Regions from separate parts of the Microbacterium azadirachtae genome, predicted to be linked through region 1. Evidence: riboswitches for the same ligand, from Rfam matches in the RefSeq annotation. Region 1 holds a riboswitch; the other holds the start of a gene.
What was found. Region 1 has a riboswitch for thiamine pyrophosphate ahead of thiM (hydroxyethylthiazole kinase). Riboswitches for the same ligand answer to the same signal wherever they lie in the genome.
Positions count from the first base shown of each region.

Region 2: it holds a riboswitch for thiamine pyrophosphate, as region 1 does, so the genes downstream of both, NFX31_RS15300 (ECF transporter S component) here and thiM (hydroxyethylthiazole kinase) in region 1, are expected to answer to the same signal.

Region 1 covers NZ_CP099706.1:1,317,046-1,324,768, forward strand. Annotated here, with positions in the region: gene NFX31_RS06245 (amino acid ABC transporter permease) at 1-541, shown strand, start outside; gene NFX31_RS06250 (hypothetical protein) at 592-1,230, shown strand; gene pheS (phenylalanine--tRNA ligase subunit alpha) at 1,279-2,331, shown strand; gene pheT (phenylalanine--tRNA ligase subunit beta) at 2,331-4,874, shown strand; TPP riboswitch at 5,004-5,097, shown strand; gene thiM (hydroxyethylthiazole kinase) at 5,088-5,936, shown strand; gene NFX31_RS06270 (bifunctional hydroxymethylpyrimidine kinase/phosphomethylpyrimidine kinase) at 5,933-7,723, shown strand, end outside.
Region 2 covers NZ_CP099706.1:3,225,433-3,233,155, reverse strand. Annotated here, with positions in the region: gene NFX31_RS15310 (ABC transporter ATP-binding protein) at 1-854, shown strand, start outside; gene NFX31_RS15305 (D-alanyl-D-alanine carboxypeptidase family protein) at 972-2,780, opposite strand; TPP riboswitch at 2,969-3,078, shown strand; gene NFX31_RS15300 (ECF transporter S component) at 3,074-3,712, shown strand; gene NFX31_RS15295 (ABC transporter ATP-binding protein) at 3,714-5,201, shown strand; gene NFX31_RS15290 (energy-coupling factor transporter transmembrane component T family protein) at 5,297-6,073, shown strand; gene NFX31_RS15285 (TetR/AcrR family transcriptional regulator) at 6,124-6,738, opposite strand; gene NFX31_RS15280 (MFS transporter) at 6,937-7,723, shown strand, end outside.

The sequences.
Region 1 (7,723 bases):
CCCCGGATCCACGTTCCGGATGTCGGCGTACGCCGCGGTCGTGATCGGGCTCGTGCTCTACAACGGCTCGGTGCTCGCCGAGGCGCTGCGCGCGGGTGTGGAGGCGCTGCCGAAGGGGCAGAAGGAAGCGGGCTACGCGATCGGGCTGCGCAAGTCGGGCGTGATGGCGTTCATCCTGCTGCCTCAGGCGATCCGGGCGATGCTGCCGGTGATCGTGGCGCAGCTCGTGGTGACGCTCAAGGACACGGCGCTCGGCTTCATCATCACCTACCCCGAGCTCATCTACTACGCGAAGTACCTCAGCTCGCAGCCCGGACGTCCGCTGCTGCAGGCAGGGCTGATCGTCGCCGTCATCTACATCTCCATGTGCCTTCTCCTGTCGGGAGTCGCGAAGTGGCTCGAAGTGCGCACCCGGCGCTCGCCGAAGGTGCCGCACGGGCCCGGGGGCAACGCGGCGGCCGACGACGAGTCCACGCTGACCGAGGTGATCGCGCTCCAGGGACGGGCCGGTCGCCTCGACGCCGGCGGGGGACCCCGCTGACTCCGGCGCGCTCAGCCGGGGGGCCTGAGCGCGCCGGTAGGCTCGCACCCATGCAGCGCGTCGATCCGGTCTCCGCGTATCCGCCTGCGTCGAGCCGGACCATCGAGCAGTGGCTGGATCCCGACCTCGGATCGCGGTACTCCGCGGAGTTCGGCACCCGTCTGCGCGAGATCGCCGACGCCCGCGCCGGCGTCGCCGCCATGTGGGCAGCCTTCCTGAGCCTGGGCCTCTCGGCCGTGCTGTTCGCCCTCGTCATGCTCGCGGTCACCGCACGCGTCGACGCCACGGTCCCGTGGATGATCGCCGGGGCGGCCGTCGCCGCGGTCAGCGCGCTGTTCCTGCGCAGGGTGCGGCGCTGGATGCCGAGACCGGGGGCGTCCGTGGCGAGCCGCGGTCCGGGGGACCTGCGCGGCGGACTGTGGGCCGCAGGGGCGATCCTCGTCGCGCTCAACGCCCTCTTCGCGATCAGCGTGCTCACCACGGGCGACTTCGGTCCGATCCTGTTCGTCGACCTCGGCACGGTGCTGCTCCTTGCGTCGGCGTTCATCGTCCCGCCGGCGATCATCGGCAGGAGCCGGGAGACGCTGCGGCGGCAGGCGGCGAAGGATCCGCGGCTCCTCGCCACCCTGGAGCGGGAGCGGCTCACCTGGACGCCCCGCCCGGGGACGTCGATGTTCGGTCCGCTCTGAGCGGGCCTGCTCCAAGGGGGCGCGGACGCGCCGGTAGACTCGGTTCTCGTGTCCGACAACGCACAGAACTCTCCCGACATCACGCCCGAGGCGGTGGAATCCGCCGTCGAGGCCGCGCTCGCCGCGATCGGATCCGCGGCCGACACGGCCCAGCTCAAAGCCGCGCGCGCCGCGCACGTCGCCGAAGGGTCGCCGCTCGCGGTCCTGAACGCGTCGATGCGCCAGGTCGCGCCCGAGCACAAGGCCGCCTTCGGCAAGCTCATCGGGCAGGGCCGCGGCCGGGTCACGCAGGCGCTCGCGGCCAAGGAGGCGGAGCTCGCTGAGGCGGAGACCGCCGCCCGCCTGGAGGCGGAGCGCGTCGACATCACCGCCGTGGCCTCGCGCACCCCGGTCGGCGCCCGGCACCCGCTCACCCTGCTGCAGGAGCAGATCAGCGACGTGTTCGTCGGCATGGGCTGGGAGATCGCGGAGGGGCCCGAGCTCGAGCACGAGTGGTTCAACTTCGACGCGCTGAACTTCGACGTCGATCACCCCGCGCGGCAGGAGCAGGACACCTTCTACGTGGATCCGGCCTCGCGCCACCTCGTGATGCGCACGCACACGAGCCCGGTCCAGGTGCGCTCGATGCTCGACCGCGAGGTGCCGATCTACGTGCTCTGCCCCGGCCGGGTGTACCGCACCGACGAGTTCGACGCGACGCACCTTCCGGTGTTCACGCAGTTCGAGGGCCTCGTCGTCGACAAGGGCATCTCGATGGCGCACCTGAAGGGCACGCTCGACCACGTCGCGCGTCAGCTCTTCGGCCCGGAGGCGAAGACGCGCTTCCGCACGAACTTCTTCCCCTTCACCGAGCCGTCCGCCGAGCTCGACCTGTGGCACCCCACCTTCAAGGGCGGTGCGCGCTGGATCGAGTGGGGCGGCTGCGGGATGATCAACCCCAATGTGCTGCGCGCCGCGGGCATCGACCCCGACGTGTACAGCGGCTTCGCGTTCGGCATGGGCGTGGAGCGCGCTTTGATGTTCCGCAGCGACGTGCAGGACATGCGGGACATGGCCGAGGGCGATGTCCGTTTCAGCGAGCAGTTCGGGATGGTGGTGTGATGCGCGTCCCGCTTTCGTGGCTGCGTGAGTACGTGGATGTGGCCGACTCGGTCACGCCGGACGACGTCTTCGCCGCGCTCGTCGCGGTGGGCTTCGAGGAGGAGGAGCTGCACGGCTTCGGCATCTCGGGCCCGGTCGTCGTCGGGCAGGTGCTCTCCTTCGAGGAGGAGTCGCAGTCCAACGGCAAGACGATCCGCTGGTGCCAGGTCGACGTCGGCGAGGCGGACGCTTCGACGGGCTCATCGACCGATCCGGCCCATCCGGGCCGCGATATCCGAGGCATCGTCTGCGGCGCCCGCAACTTCGCCGTCGGCGACAAGGTCGTCGTGACGCTGCCCGGCGCGGTGCTGCCCGGCCCGTTCCCGATCGCGGCCCGCAAGACCTACGGCCACGTCTCCGACGGGATGATCGCCTCGGCGCGCGAGCTGGGCCTCGGCGACGAGCACAACGGGATCCTGATCCTGGCCGAGCTCGGCATCGACGCCCCCGTCGGCGCCGACGCGATCGCGCTTCTCGGGCTCGACGACGTGGCCGTCGACATCAACGTCACGCCCGACCGCGGCTACGCGTTCTCGATCCGCGGGGTGGCGCGCGAGTACGCGCACGCCACGGGCGCATCCTTCCGCGACCCGGCCGAGCGCGACTTCGCGGAGCTGCAGCCCGGCACCGGCTTCACGGCGGTGGTCGAGGACGCGGCGCCCATCCGCGGCGCCGTGGGAGCGACCGAGTTCGTCACGCGCGTGGTGCGCGGCGTGGATCCGTCCCGCCCCACCCCGCCGTGGATGATCGCCCGGCTGACGCTCGCGGGCATGCGCTCGCTCGGGGTGCTCATCGACATCACCAACTACGTCATGCTCGAGCTCGGCAACCCCGTGCACGGCTACGACCTCGACAAGCTGGACGGCGGCATCGTGGTGCGTCGCGCCGCGGCGGGGGAGACCATGGTCACCCTCGACGGTCAGGAGCGCACGCTCAGCGACGAGGATCTGCTCATCACCGACGGATCCGGACCGATCGGCCTCGCCGGCGTCATGGGCGGCGGCACCACCGAGATGAGCGACACCACGCGCAACGTGCTGATCGAGGCGGCCACGTTCGACCCGATCACCATCGCGCGCTCGGCCCGCCGTCACAAGCTGCCCAGCGAGGCGTCCAAGCGCTTCGAGCGCGGCGTGGACCCGCTCATCCCGTTCGCCGCGGCGCGGCGGGTGGCCGACCTGATGGTCGAGCTCGCCGGCGGCACCCTGACCGAGGAGGGCGGGGCCCTCTTCGCCGAGGTGTTCATCGAGGGCATCGATCTGCCGTCCGGCTTCGTGCAGGGGCTCATCGGCGTCGACTACGACGACGACGAGGTGACCGGCGCGCTCGAGACGATCGGCGCCGAGGTCACGGCGGTCGACGGCGGCTGGAACGTCATCCCGCCGAGCTGGCGGCCCGATCTCACCGACAAGTGGACGCTGGCCGAAGAGGTGGCGCGCATCCACGGGCTGGACCGCATCCCCTCGGTGCTGCCGACGCCGCCCTCGGGTCGCGGTCTCACCGAGCTGCAGCAGGGACGCCGCCGCGTCGCGAACGCCCTCGCCGCCGCAGGACTCGTGGAGACCCCCGCGTTCCCGTTCACCACGCAGGAGCAGAACGACCTGCACGGCTCCGCGTCGGGCGAGAGCCTCCCGGGCGTCCGCCTGGCGAACCCCCTCGACGGGCAGGCGCCGTTCCTGCGCCGTTCGCTCGTCCCCGGCCTGCTGCAGATCGCGCACCGCAACATCGCCCGCGGGCTGGTGGATCTGGCGATCTTCGAGACCGGCGTCGTGTTCCTGCCCGAGCCGGGCGTCGTGTACGGCACGGAGGACGTTCCTCCGCTGGGGATCCGTCCTTCGGACGAGACCCTTGCCGCCCTGAACGCATCGATCCCGCCGCAGGCGCGCCACGTGGCGGCGCTGTTCACGGGGCACGTCACCCCGCGTCAGCCGGGCCGCGCGGCCGAGGAGTACGGCCTCAGCGAGGCGCTCGACGCCGTGCGCGTGATCGCGGATGCCGCCGGCGTGCCGATCGACGTGGTGCAGGGCAGCCGCGCGGCGCTGCACCCCGGCCGCACCGGCGTGCTGCAGGTGCGCGGCGCCGAGGTCGGCTACGTCGGGGAGCTGCACCCGCAGGTCGCCGCGGACGCGGATCTGCCGGGTCGCGCCGTCGTCCTCGAGCTCGACCTCGACGGCGTGCTGGCGATGGCCGGCGAGCGCGTCGTCGCGGCGTCGCTGTCCACGTACCCGGCCGCCACGCAGGACGTCTCGCTCGTGGTCGCCGCCGAGGTCCCGGCGGCCGACGTCCGCGCGGCGCTGGCCGAGGGCTCCGGGGCGCTGCTCGAGTCCGTCCGCCTCGTCGACGACTACCGCGGCGAAGGCGTGCCGTCCGGGTCCAAGAGCCTGACCTTCGCGCTGCGCTTCCGCGCCGACGACCGCACGCTCACCGCGGCCGAGGCAACGGAGGCGAAGCTCGCCGGCGTCGCGGTGGCGACCGAGCGGCTCGGGGCGCAGATCCGAGACTGAGACGCGACGCGCACGACGCGGGAACGCCTGCACGACCCGGATCCACGGATCCATCGTGCAGGCGTTCTCCCGTCCTGCACCCGGCGCACGGCGGACGCTGCGCCGGAGGCGTTCGTGGCTAGACTGACCGGCAGTGACACGGGGTGCCGCATCCGCGGCTGAGATCACACCCGTCGAACCTGATCTAGGTCGTACTAGCGAAGGGATGTCGCGATGAACGCGCGTCTGGAATTGTCGTCCGAGTCCGTGGTGGAGTCCGCCGCGGGCCTTCTCGAAGAGCTGCGGGCCGAGCCTCCGCTCGTGCACTGCATCACGAACTCGGTGGTGACCGGCTTCACGGCGAACGTGCTGCTCGCCCTCGGCGCCGCACCCGCGATGGTGGACATCACGGGTGAGGCCGGCATGTTCGCGGCGATCTCGTCCGGACTGCTCGTCAATCTCGGCACCCCGACGCCCGAGCAGCGCTCTGCGAGCCTCGAAGCCGTCGGAGGAGCACGCACGGCGGGGACGCCCTGGGTGCTCGACCCGGTCGCGGTCGGCGCCCTGCCGGTGCGCACGGCGCTGGCGCAGGATCTGCTGGCTCTGCGCCCGACGGTGATCCGCGGCAACGCCTCCGAGATCCTGGCCCTCGCCGGCGTCTCCCAGGGCGGTCGCGGTGTGGACGCCCTGGACTCGACCGAGGCCGCGGCCGACGCCGCCCGCGACCTCGCCCGCCGGACCGGGGGAGCGGTCGCCGTCTCCGGTCCCGTCGACCTCCTGGTCGATGCGGACCGCGAGCTGCGCCTGGGCAACGGCGATGCCCTGCTCACACGGGTCACGGGAGGCGGCTGCGCGCTCGGCGCCGTGATGGCGGCGTTCCTCGGCACCGCCCGCCGCACGGGCGACAGCCCGCTCCTGGCCGCGTCCGCAGCGACGCTGGTCTACACCCTCGCCGCGGAGGACGCCGCGGCGAGGGCCGCGGGGCCGGGCTCGTTCGCGGTAGGTCTGCTCGATGCGCTGTCGGCGGTCGAACCCGGGCGGATCGCGGCGCGGGCCCGCGTCGAGACGGGTGTCGCCGCATGACCGCCGTCGACCTGCTCGACGCGGTGCCCGCCCCCGAGACGGCTCCGCCGGAGCGCGGAGGCGACGCGCTCGCGTCCCGTCTGCGCGCAGACGATCTCGCGCTGTACCTGGTGACCGATCCGGTGCTCAGCGGTGAGCGGGGCGTGGCCGCCGTGGTCGACGCGGCGGTGACGGCGGGCGTGCGGATCGTCCAGCTGCGCGACAAGGAGGCAGACCACGCGTCGTTCGTCGCACAGCTCGAGGTGCTGTCCCGCGTGATCGACGGGCGGGCGCTGCTCGTCGCCGACGACCGCCTCGACGCGGTCCTCGAGGCGCGGCGCCGTGGTGCCCGGGTGGACGGCATCCACCTCGGCCAGTCGGACGCGTCGCCGACGGCGGCGCGTTCGCTGCTCGGTCCGGAGGCGATCGTCGGCCTCACGGCGAACCGTCCGGAGCATCTGGACGCCGTGCGCGCGCTGCCGCCCGGGACGGTGGACTATCTCGGCGTCGGCGTCATCCGCCCCACGAGCACCAAGCCGGATCATCCTGAGCCTCTCGGCGTGGCGGGGTTCGCGGCCTTCGCCGCGCAGAGCCCGCTGCCCTGCGTCGCGATCGGCGGGATCGGGTACGACGACGTCGCCCCGCTGCGGGCGGCCGGCGCGGCCGGCGTCGCCGTGGTGTCCGCGCTGTGCGCGGCGCCGGATCCGCAGGGGGCCGCCCGAGGACTGCTGCGGGCGTGGGGCGCCGGCGGGGTTCCGCGGGTGCTCTCGATCGCCGGCAGCGACCCGTCCGGAGGTGCGGGCATCCAGGCCGACCTCAAGGCGATCGCCGCGAACGGCGGCTACGGGATGGCGGTGATCACGGCGCTGACCGCGCAGAACACCCGCGGCGTGAGCGCGGTGCACGTGCCGCCGGCGGAGTTCCTGCGCGCCCAGCTCGACGCGATCGGCGAGGACGTGCGCGTCGACGCCGTCAAGATCGGCATGCTCGCCGGATCCGCCGTGATCGCCGAGGTCGCGTCCTGGCTGCGCTCCCATCGCCCGCCGACGGTCGTGCTGGATCCGGTCATGGTCGCCACCTCCGGTCACAGGCTCCTCGACGACGATGCCGAGCAGGCGCTCCGGGAGCTCCTGCCGCTGGCGGATCTGATCACGCCGAACCTGCCCGAGCTGGCGGTCCTGCTCGGCGAGCCGCCGGCTGCCGACTGGGCCGCCGCGCGCGGTCAGGCCCAGCGGCTCGCGGCCGCGTCCGGCGCCCTGGTGCTGGTCAAGGGCGGCCACCTCGGCACAGCCGAGGCCCCGGACGCGCTCGTCGGCCCCCGGGGAACGCTGCGCGACTATCCGGGTCCGCGCCTGCGGACGACCAGCACCCACGGCACCGGGTGCTCGCTGTCCGCGGGCGTGGCCACGCGCCGCGCCGCCGATCACGAGTGGCGTGACGCGGTCGCGGAGGTGCGGGAATGGCTGCGGGAGTCGATCGCGGCGGGCACGGAGCTGCAGGTCGGATCCGGTCACGGACCCGTCAGCCACTTCTCCGGGCTCTGGCGGCGCGGCGGCCTGACCACGGCACCCGCCGCGGATGCCGTTGCGGCCGAGTGGTGGGAGACCATCGCGCCGATCCGTCGCGCCATCGACGAGCTGCCGTTCCTGCGCCGGATGGCGGACGGGACGCTTCCCGTGCCGACGTTCCTCGGCTACCTCGCGCAGGACGCGCTCTATCTGCGGGAGTACGCGCGCACGCTGGCCGAAGCGGCCCGCATCGCGCCGACGCCGCAGGAGCAGGCGTTCTGGGCCCGGTGCGCCGAGCAG
Region 2 (7,723 bases), 1.8 Mb from region 1:
TGTCGTTCCGCGTGGAGCCGGGGCAGACTGTCGCGATCGTCGGCCCGACCGGCGCGGGCAAGACCACGCTGGTGAACCTCATCATGCGGTTCTACGAGCTCAGCGGCGGCCGCATCCTGCTCGACGGGCAGGACATCGCCGAGATGGAGCGGTCGGATCTGCGCTCCCGCACCGGCATGGTGCTGCAGGATCCGTGGCTGTTCGCGGGCACGATCCGGGAGAACATCCGGTACGGCCGTTCCACGGCGAGCGATGACGAGGTCATCGAGGCCGCCAAGGCGACCTACGTCGACCGCTTCGTGCACGCCCTCCCCGAGGGCTATGAGACGAAGCTCGACGAGGACGCGTCGAACGTGTCGGCCGGTGAGCGCCAGCTGATCACGATCGCGCGCGCGTTCGTGGCGCAGCCGTCGATCCTCATCCTGGACGAGGCCACGTCGGCCGTCGACACCCGCACCGAGCTGCTGCTGCAGCACGCCATGGCGGCGCTGCGGCACGGCCGCACGTCGTTCGTGATCGCGCACCGCCTGTCCACGATCCGCGATGCCGACCTCATCCTCGTGATGGAGCACGGCGACATCGTGGAGAAGGGCACGCACGAGCAACTGATCGCGGCCGAGGGCGCGTACTGGCGGCTCTACCAGTCGCAGTTCGAGCAGGCGGCGAGTGACACCGACGCCGACGCCGCACTCGTCACCGGGACCGTCACGGTGCCCGCAGAGGGCTCGGTCGCCTCGGAGACCGAGGCCGGAGGCGCCGCGGTCGCCGGAGCCGGGTCCGCTCCGGTCGCGGTGGCCGAGCGGGCGGTCGAGGCCGCGGAGGCGGCAGACGCCCCGCGGTCGGACGATCTCTGACACGCACCGCGATCATCACGGCACGAGCGCCGTCGTCCTGGCCAGGGCGGCGGCGCTCCGTCGTTCTCGCGGTGGCAGATGCCGAGAGCGTCCGACCGCGCGGACGCGCTCGTGCCCCTACTTGGTCAGACCGAACAGCTCGAGAGGGTGACTCAGTCGCCACCAGAGACTCGGTCCCTTCAGCTCGGTGCGCAGCGTGAGCGGCACCGTCGTCGCATCCAGCGGACCCTTGAGGGCGAGCGTCCCGGCCTTCGCGCCGGCCTTCCACGTGTCCCCCAGCGCGAACTTCGTCGTGGCCGACGCCGAAGCGCCGTTCCACAGGGTGACGCGGGCGTCGTCGGCGGCGATGACCTGCGACGTCTCGCCCCAGGCGGTGTCGACCGTGCCGAGCGTCGTACCCTTGGTGACCGTCTGCGGCTGGTTCTTCAGTGCTGCCTCGACGTCGGCGTAGAGCGCCCGTGAGACGTCGACCCGACCCTGATCGCTGCTCTGTCCGAGCGCGGCGACGAAGATGCGCACCGTGGTGGTGCCGTCGGCCACGTCCTTCGCGGAGAGCAGGTTGTACCGGGTGTCGTCGCCGTCGCCGATCGTGCCCGTCTTGATGCCGACGATGCCCGCGTCATCGATCAGGCCGTTCGTGTTCTCCACGATCCCGGCACCGGGCAGCTCGACGCTCTTCTGCTTCACGATCGAGGCGATGACCGGGTTCTTCTCCGCGATCTCGCCCAGCTGGATGAGCGCGCGAGGGGTGGCGACGTTGCCGAAGTCGAAGCCGGAGGGCGTCACGACGCGGATGTCGCCGAGGTCGTGCTGGGCCAGCCACTGATTGGCCGCGGCCGCGTAGTTCTCGTCGGAACCCCAGAGCTCGCGGGCGAGGCGATCGGCGTAGTTGTTGGCGGAGCCGAGCAGGATCCCCTCGAACAACTGGTACTGCGTGAGGGATCCGTCCACGGGAACATCCAGAGCCGACTGGTCCTGTCGCAGATAGTTCAGGTAGTCGTCGCTGTCCGCCTGGGTGAACGCGAAGGAGGGGCCCTGCTCTCCGGTCTTCAGAGGCATCTTGTCGAGGGCGGTCAGCACCGTCACGAGCTTCGTGATGCTGGCCATCGGAACCTGCTGGTCGGCGGATGCGACCGTGCCGATGCCCTGCACGCTGACCGCGGCGCTGCCGGTCGTCGGCCACGCGGCCGCCGCGGCCGGGGCGGCCACGGGCTGGAACGCCACCGCCGTCGTGGTCGGCTTCACGGCGTTGAGGGGCCAGAGCGCGGTCGTGGCGCCGTAGGCCACGGCGACCGCGAGCAGGCCCGCGATCGGCAGCAGCACGGCGGGCCGGACGAGGCTCCGCCGCGGGGCGTCGGCGAGCAGCGCGGGCGAGGAGGCCGGCTCCGCGGCCGTGGTCGTCGAACCGATGCGGGCGACGTCGACCCAGGCCAGCGCGGCGGTCGGGGTGCGATCGGGCCCGCGGACGAGCGAGGCCGACGGCAGCGGTCGCACCTCGGTACGCGCGGCGCCGGACGTGGCGGCGGGGGCGTCGGCGGAGGCGGCGTCGACGAGGACCGTGCCGGTCGCGGCCGAGGAGGCAGGGGCGGTCGGGACGGCAGCGTCGGTCGGCGGGAAGAGGAGGCCGGCCTCGGGGGCGGGCGCCGGCGCCGGGAACAGGCCCGCGGGCTCGACCGTCTCCGCGGAGTCGACGGCGTCGGCGCCGACGACCGGGCCCCCGGAGACGGGGGCGTCGGTGGCCGGGGCGTTCGGGTCCTCCGGCGGAGGGGCGTCGCCTGCGATCGGGTCGTCCGAGGACTCGGCGACCTCGGCCGGAGCGTCGAGCGTCGCGACGGCGGACGCCGAATCCGCTGCGGCGGTCTCGGCCGGGGCGTCGACGAGCTCGGGATCGCCCTGTGCGGCCGCCGGGCCGTCGTCTTCGTTCACCCTCCTACCGTATCGGGAGGCCGTGTCGATCACCGGCAGCCGAACGCCGTTCTGCCGCGGGAATCCGCGCGCACGTCGGTCGCCGCACACCCCTCGTGCGTTCCGGCGCGGGATCCGGTGCTCCGGAACGGGCGGCGACCGGGTGCGACGCCGCCGGTCGCGGCGCCTCTCGGCCGGGGCTAAGATGGGCGGATCACCACGGGAGTCCGGCGAGCCGGGCTGAGAGGGAGCGAATCGCGCTTCGACCGTCGAACCTGATCCGGATCATGCCGGCGCAGGGAGGAGCAACAGTCATGCATGCAACGGCAACCGCACGCAACGCGAGCATGGGAGCGGTCGCGCGCCGCCTGAACTGGCGGGTCGTCGACATCGTCGTCGCCGCCGTCCTGGGCGTCGCGATCGGCCTGGTCTTCTGGGTCTGGAACACCATCGGCTACGCCTGGTTCTCGGCCGCCGACGCACTCACCCCGGGCCTCGGCGGGATCGCCGTCGGGATCTGGCTGCTCGGCGGCGTCGTCGGCGGACTCGTCATCCGCAAGCCCGGCGCGGCGCTCGTGGTCGAGGTCGTCGCGGCGGTCGTCTCGATGCTGATCGGCAACATCTGGGGAGTATCCACGGTGCTCGAGGGCATCGCGCAGGGCCTGGGTGCCGAGCTGATCTTCGCCGTCTTCCTCTACCGTCGCTTCTCGCTGCCGGTGGCCGCGCTCTCCGGTGTCGCCGCGGCGGTGGGCGCCTGGGTGTTCGAGCTGTTCTACGGCAGCTCGCCGAACATCCTCAAGAGCCTCGAGTTCAACGCGATCTACCTCGGCACCCTCGTCGTCTCGGGTGCGGTGCTCGCCGGCGTGCTCGGCTGGCTGCTGGTGCGCGCGCTCGCCGCGACCGGTGCGCTCAGCCGCTTCGCCGCCGGACGCGAGCTGCGTCGCGAGGTCTGACATGACCGCGGGTGCGGCCCGCGTCGTCGCGGACCGGTGGGGCTGGCGCTACGCCGGCCGCCGCCTGCCCGCGGTCAGCGACGTGTCCTTCACGATCGAGCCCGGCGAGCGCGTGCTGCTGCTCGGCGCCTCCGGCGCGGGCAAGTCCACCCTCCTGACGGGGATGGCGGGGCTGCTCGGCGACGCCGACGAGGGCGAGCGCAGCGGATCCCTTCTCGTCGACGGCGCGGATCCGGAGAGCCGCCGCGGGCGCATCGGCCTGGTGCTGCAGGATCCGGATGCCGGTGTCGTGCTGAGCCGGGTCGGCGACGACGTCGCGTTCGGCTGTGAGAACCTCGGCGTCCCCGCGGCGGAGATCCCCGAGCGAGTCGGGCAGGCGCTCGACGCAGTGGGTCTCGACGTGCCGCTCGACCGCCGGACGTCCGCGCTGTCCGGCGGGCAGAAGCAGCGCCTGGCCCTCGCTGGCGCGCTCGCGATGCGGCCCGGGCTGCTGCTGCTGGACGAGCCGACGGCCAACCTGGATCCGGACGGCGTGCGCGAGATCCGCGCGAGCGTCGAGCGGGTGGTCGAGGCGACGGGCGCGACGCTGGTCGTCATCGAGCACCGCACCGGGATCTGGGCCGACCTGATGACGCGCGTCATCGTCGTGGGCGCCGGCGGCGGACTGCTCGCCGACGGCAGGCCCGCCGACGTCTTCGGCGCGTACGGCGACGCTCTGGCCGACGCGGGCGTGTGGGTGCCGGGCCACCCGGTCGACCTCCCGGTGCTGCCGCCGGCGCCGTCGGCCGGGGAGGGCGTGCTCACGACCCGGGATCTCGCGGTGTCGCGCGACCGCCGTTCCGCGGTGCAGAGCGGCCTCGACCTGACGGTGCCGGACGCTGCCGCGACGGTCATCGTCGGCCCCAACGGTGCCGGCAAGTCCACGCTGGCCCTGACCCTCGCCGGTCTCCTGGATCCGCTGCGGGGGCTGGTGGAGGCCGAGGAGGAGCTCCGCGGGCGACGCGGCCGTCGCCCGTCGGCGTGGACCTCGCGCGAGCTGCTCACCCGCATCGGGATGGTGTTCCAGGATCCGGAGCATCAGTTCCTCACGCAGACCGTGCGCGACGAGCTCGCGGTGGGTCCGCGGGCCCTCGGCTGGGAGGCCCCGCGCGTCGATGCCGTCGTCGACGCCCTGCTCGACCGGCTCGGCCTCACGGCGCTCGCCGCCGCCAACCCGTTCACGCTCTCGGGCGGTCAGAAGCGGCGGCTGTCGGTGGCCACCGTGCTCGCCGCGGCGCCCGCCGTGGTCGTGCTGGACGAGCCGACCTTCGGGCAGGACCGGCGGGGCTGGATCGGGATCGTGAGCCTGCTGCAGGAGGAGATCGCGCGCGGCACCGCCGTGATCGCGGTGACGCACGACGACGACGTGATCCGCCACCTCGGCGGCCACCGGATCGCCCTCGCCCCCGCCGACGCGGCCGACGCGGCCCGGACCGAGGAGGCGGCATGACGCGCCTCGACCTCGGCCGCACACAACGCAGGAGAAACGCCGCCGGTGGGCCCGGATCCGGGGCGGAAGACGCGGGATCTCCTGCATTGCGTACGGTGGGGGGTCGAGCCGAGGCCGGGGCGTGGATCGACGGGGTCAATCCGGTCACCCGGATCCTGCTGGCGCTGCTGCTGTCGATCCCGCTGTTCGCGTCGATCGACGTGACGAGCGGCCTCGTCGCGATCGGCCTGCAGCTACTGTGCGTCCCGCTCAGCGGGCTCCGTCTGGGCACCGTGCTGCGCCGGCTCGCGCTGCTGCTCGTCGTGGCGCCGATCGCGGGGATCAGCATGCTGCTCTACGCCGCGCCGGGAGGGCAGGTCTTCTTCAGCTTCGGGTTCGCGCACATCAGCGAGGCGTCGATCCAGCTCGCCGTCGCGGTGTCGATCCGCGTCGTGGCGCTCGGCCTTCCAACCATCCTGCTGTTCGCCCGCATGGATCCGACCGCGCTCGCGGACGCCCTCGCCCAGGTCGCGCACCTGCCCAGCAGGTTCGTGCTCGGGGTGCTCGCGGGCACGCGCATGCTCGGGCTGTTCCTCGACGACTGGCGCACGATGTCGCTCGCCCGCCGAGCGCGCGGCGTGGGCGATCGCGGCGTGCTGCGCCGGTTCGTCACGATGTCCTTCGTGCTGCTCGTGTTCGCCGTCCGTCGCGGCACCAAGCTGGCCCTCGCGATGGAGGCTCGCGGATTCGGATCCGAGATCCCGCGCACGTGGTCGCGTCCGTCGCGGCTCCACGCCCGCGACGCGATCGCGCTCGCGGGCGGGGCGGGCATCATGGCGCTGTCGATCGCGGCGGCCGTCCTGGCGGGCACCTTCCGCTTCGTCTGGTCGTAGGCGCCCTTCGTCTCGCTTCGCGCGCTCAGGGCCGGGGCTGCCGCGCTCGCTCAGCGGGCGGGGTCGAGCGGCACCACGAGCAGCTCCTGGATGCGGCGGCGCACGGTCTCCGCCATGTCGACCGACGCGGGGTCGAGCAGCCACTGCAGCTGGAGGCCGTCCATGAGCGCGGTGAGCTCGGCGGCGGCGCGGTCCTCGTCGACGTGGGCGGCCAGGTAGCCCGCGGCGCGGGCGTCGCGCAGCGCCTTGGCCGTGCCGGAGCGGATCCTGGCGTAACGCCGCACGAAGTAGTCGTGGGCCGGATGCGCGGGATCCGCCGCCTCGGCCGAGAGCACGGCGTACAGGGCGATGATGCCGCCGACCTCGCTGTTGTGCCGGGCGAGGTCCACCATGCCGCGCAGCACGCCGATGCCGTCCTGGCCCTGGGAGCCGTTGCGCCGGAAACGCTCGCGGTCCTCGCGGTCCCGGGTCTCCAGCACCGCCTCCATCAGCGATTCCTTGGTGGGGAAGTGGTGGGCCAGGCCCGCGCGGGAGATCTCGCAGACCTGCGCGATCTCGAGCATCGTGGCGCTGTTGAAGCCGACGCGTCCGAACAGCGCGGTCGCGGCCGCGATGATCCGCTCCCGCCGGGCCCTGCCCGTGGTGTATCCGCGTTCGGTCGTCATCGGTGTCCCATCGTATGCGTCCCCCGGCGCCGGAGAGGGTCGCGACCGGTGCGCGATCCGCGGCCGGGCACCGCTCTGAACAAAAACCTACACTTGTGCCGGTTTTTCATGCTAGCGTGCGAACAGCCGGTTCCGAGGACGCGTCGAGCGCCTTCGTCGGCCCGACCCGATCCCACCGCTCGCCCCCAAGGACTGACAATGACGTCGACATCATCCGACACGCCCGAAGAGCTGCGTCCGCCCCTCACGGAGACCACGTTCGTGGCCACCGCGTCCGGCGAGGACGACCCGCCCGCCCCGATCAAGGGCGTCCGACGTCTGCTGGGATGGATCATCCCGGCGAACTTCGCGATCTTCGTGATCTGGGGCGCGGTCCCCGGCATCCTGCTGCAGGCGCAGCTCATCGCGATGTTCCCCGACGAGAAGACCCAGGTCGCGAACATCGCGATCGTGTCCACGATCGGCGCGCTCGGCGCGATGATCGCCCAGCCCGCCGCCGGACAGCTGTCCGACCGCACCCGTTCGCGGTTCGGCCGCCGCGCGCCGTGGATCATCGCGGGCGCCATCGTGGGCGGCGCCGCGCTCATCGCCCTCGGCTTCATGAACAGCCTCGCGGGCATCATCGTCGCGTGGACGCTGATCCAGGTCGCCTACAACTTCGCGCAGGGTCCGCTCTCCGCGATCCTCCCGGACCGGGTTCCGGTCGCCCGCCGCGGCACGTTCGCCGCGCTCTCCGGCATCGGCCTCATGTTCGGCGCGCTCGGCGGACAGATCATCGGATCGCAGCTCGCGCACACGATCACGCTCGGCTACATCGTCTTCGCGGTGTTCGCGGTCGTCGTGCTGCTCGGGTTCGTCGTCGCGAACCCCGATCACTCCAGCCTCAACTTCCGGAACGAGCCGTTCAGCTTCGGCGAGTTCCTGCGCACGTTCTGGGTCAGCCCGATCAAGCATCCCGACTTCTTCTGGGCCTTCACGGGCCGGC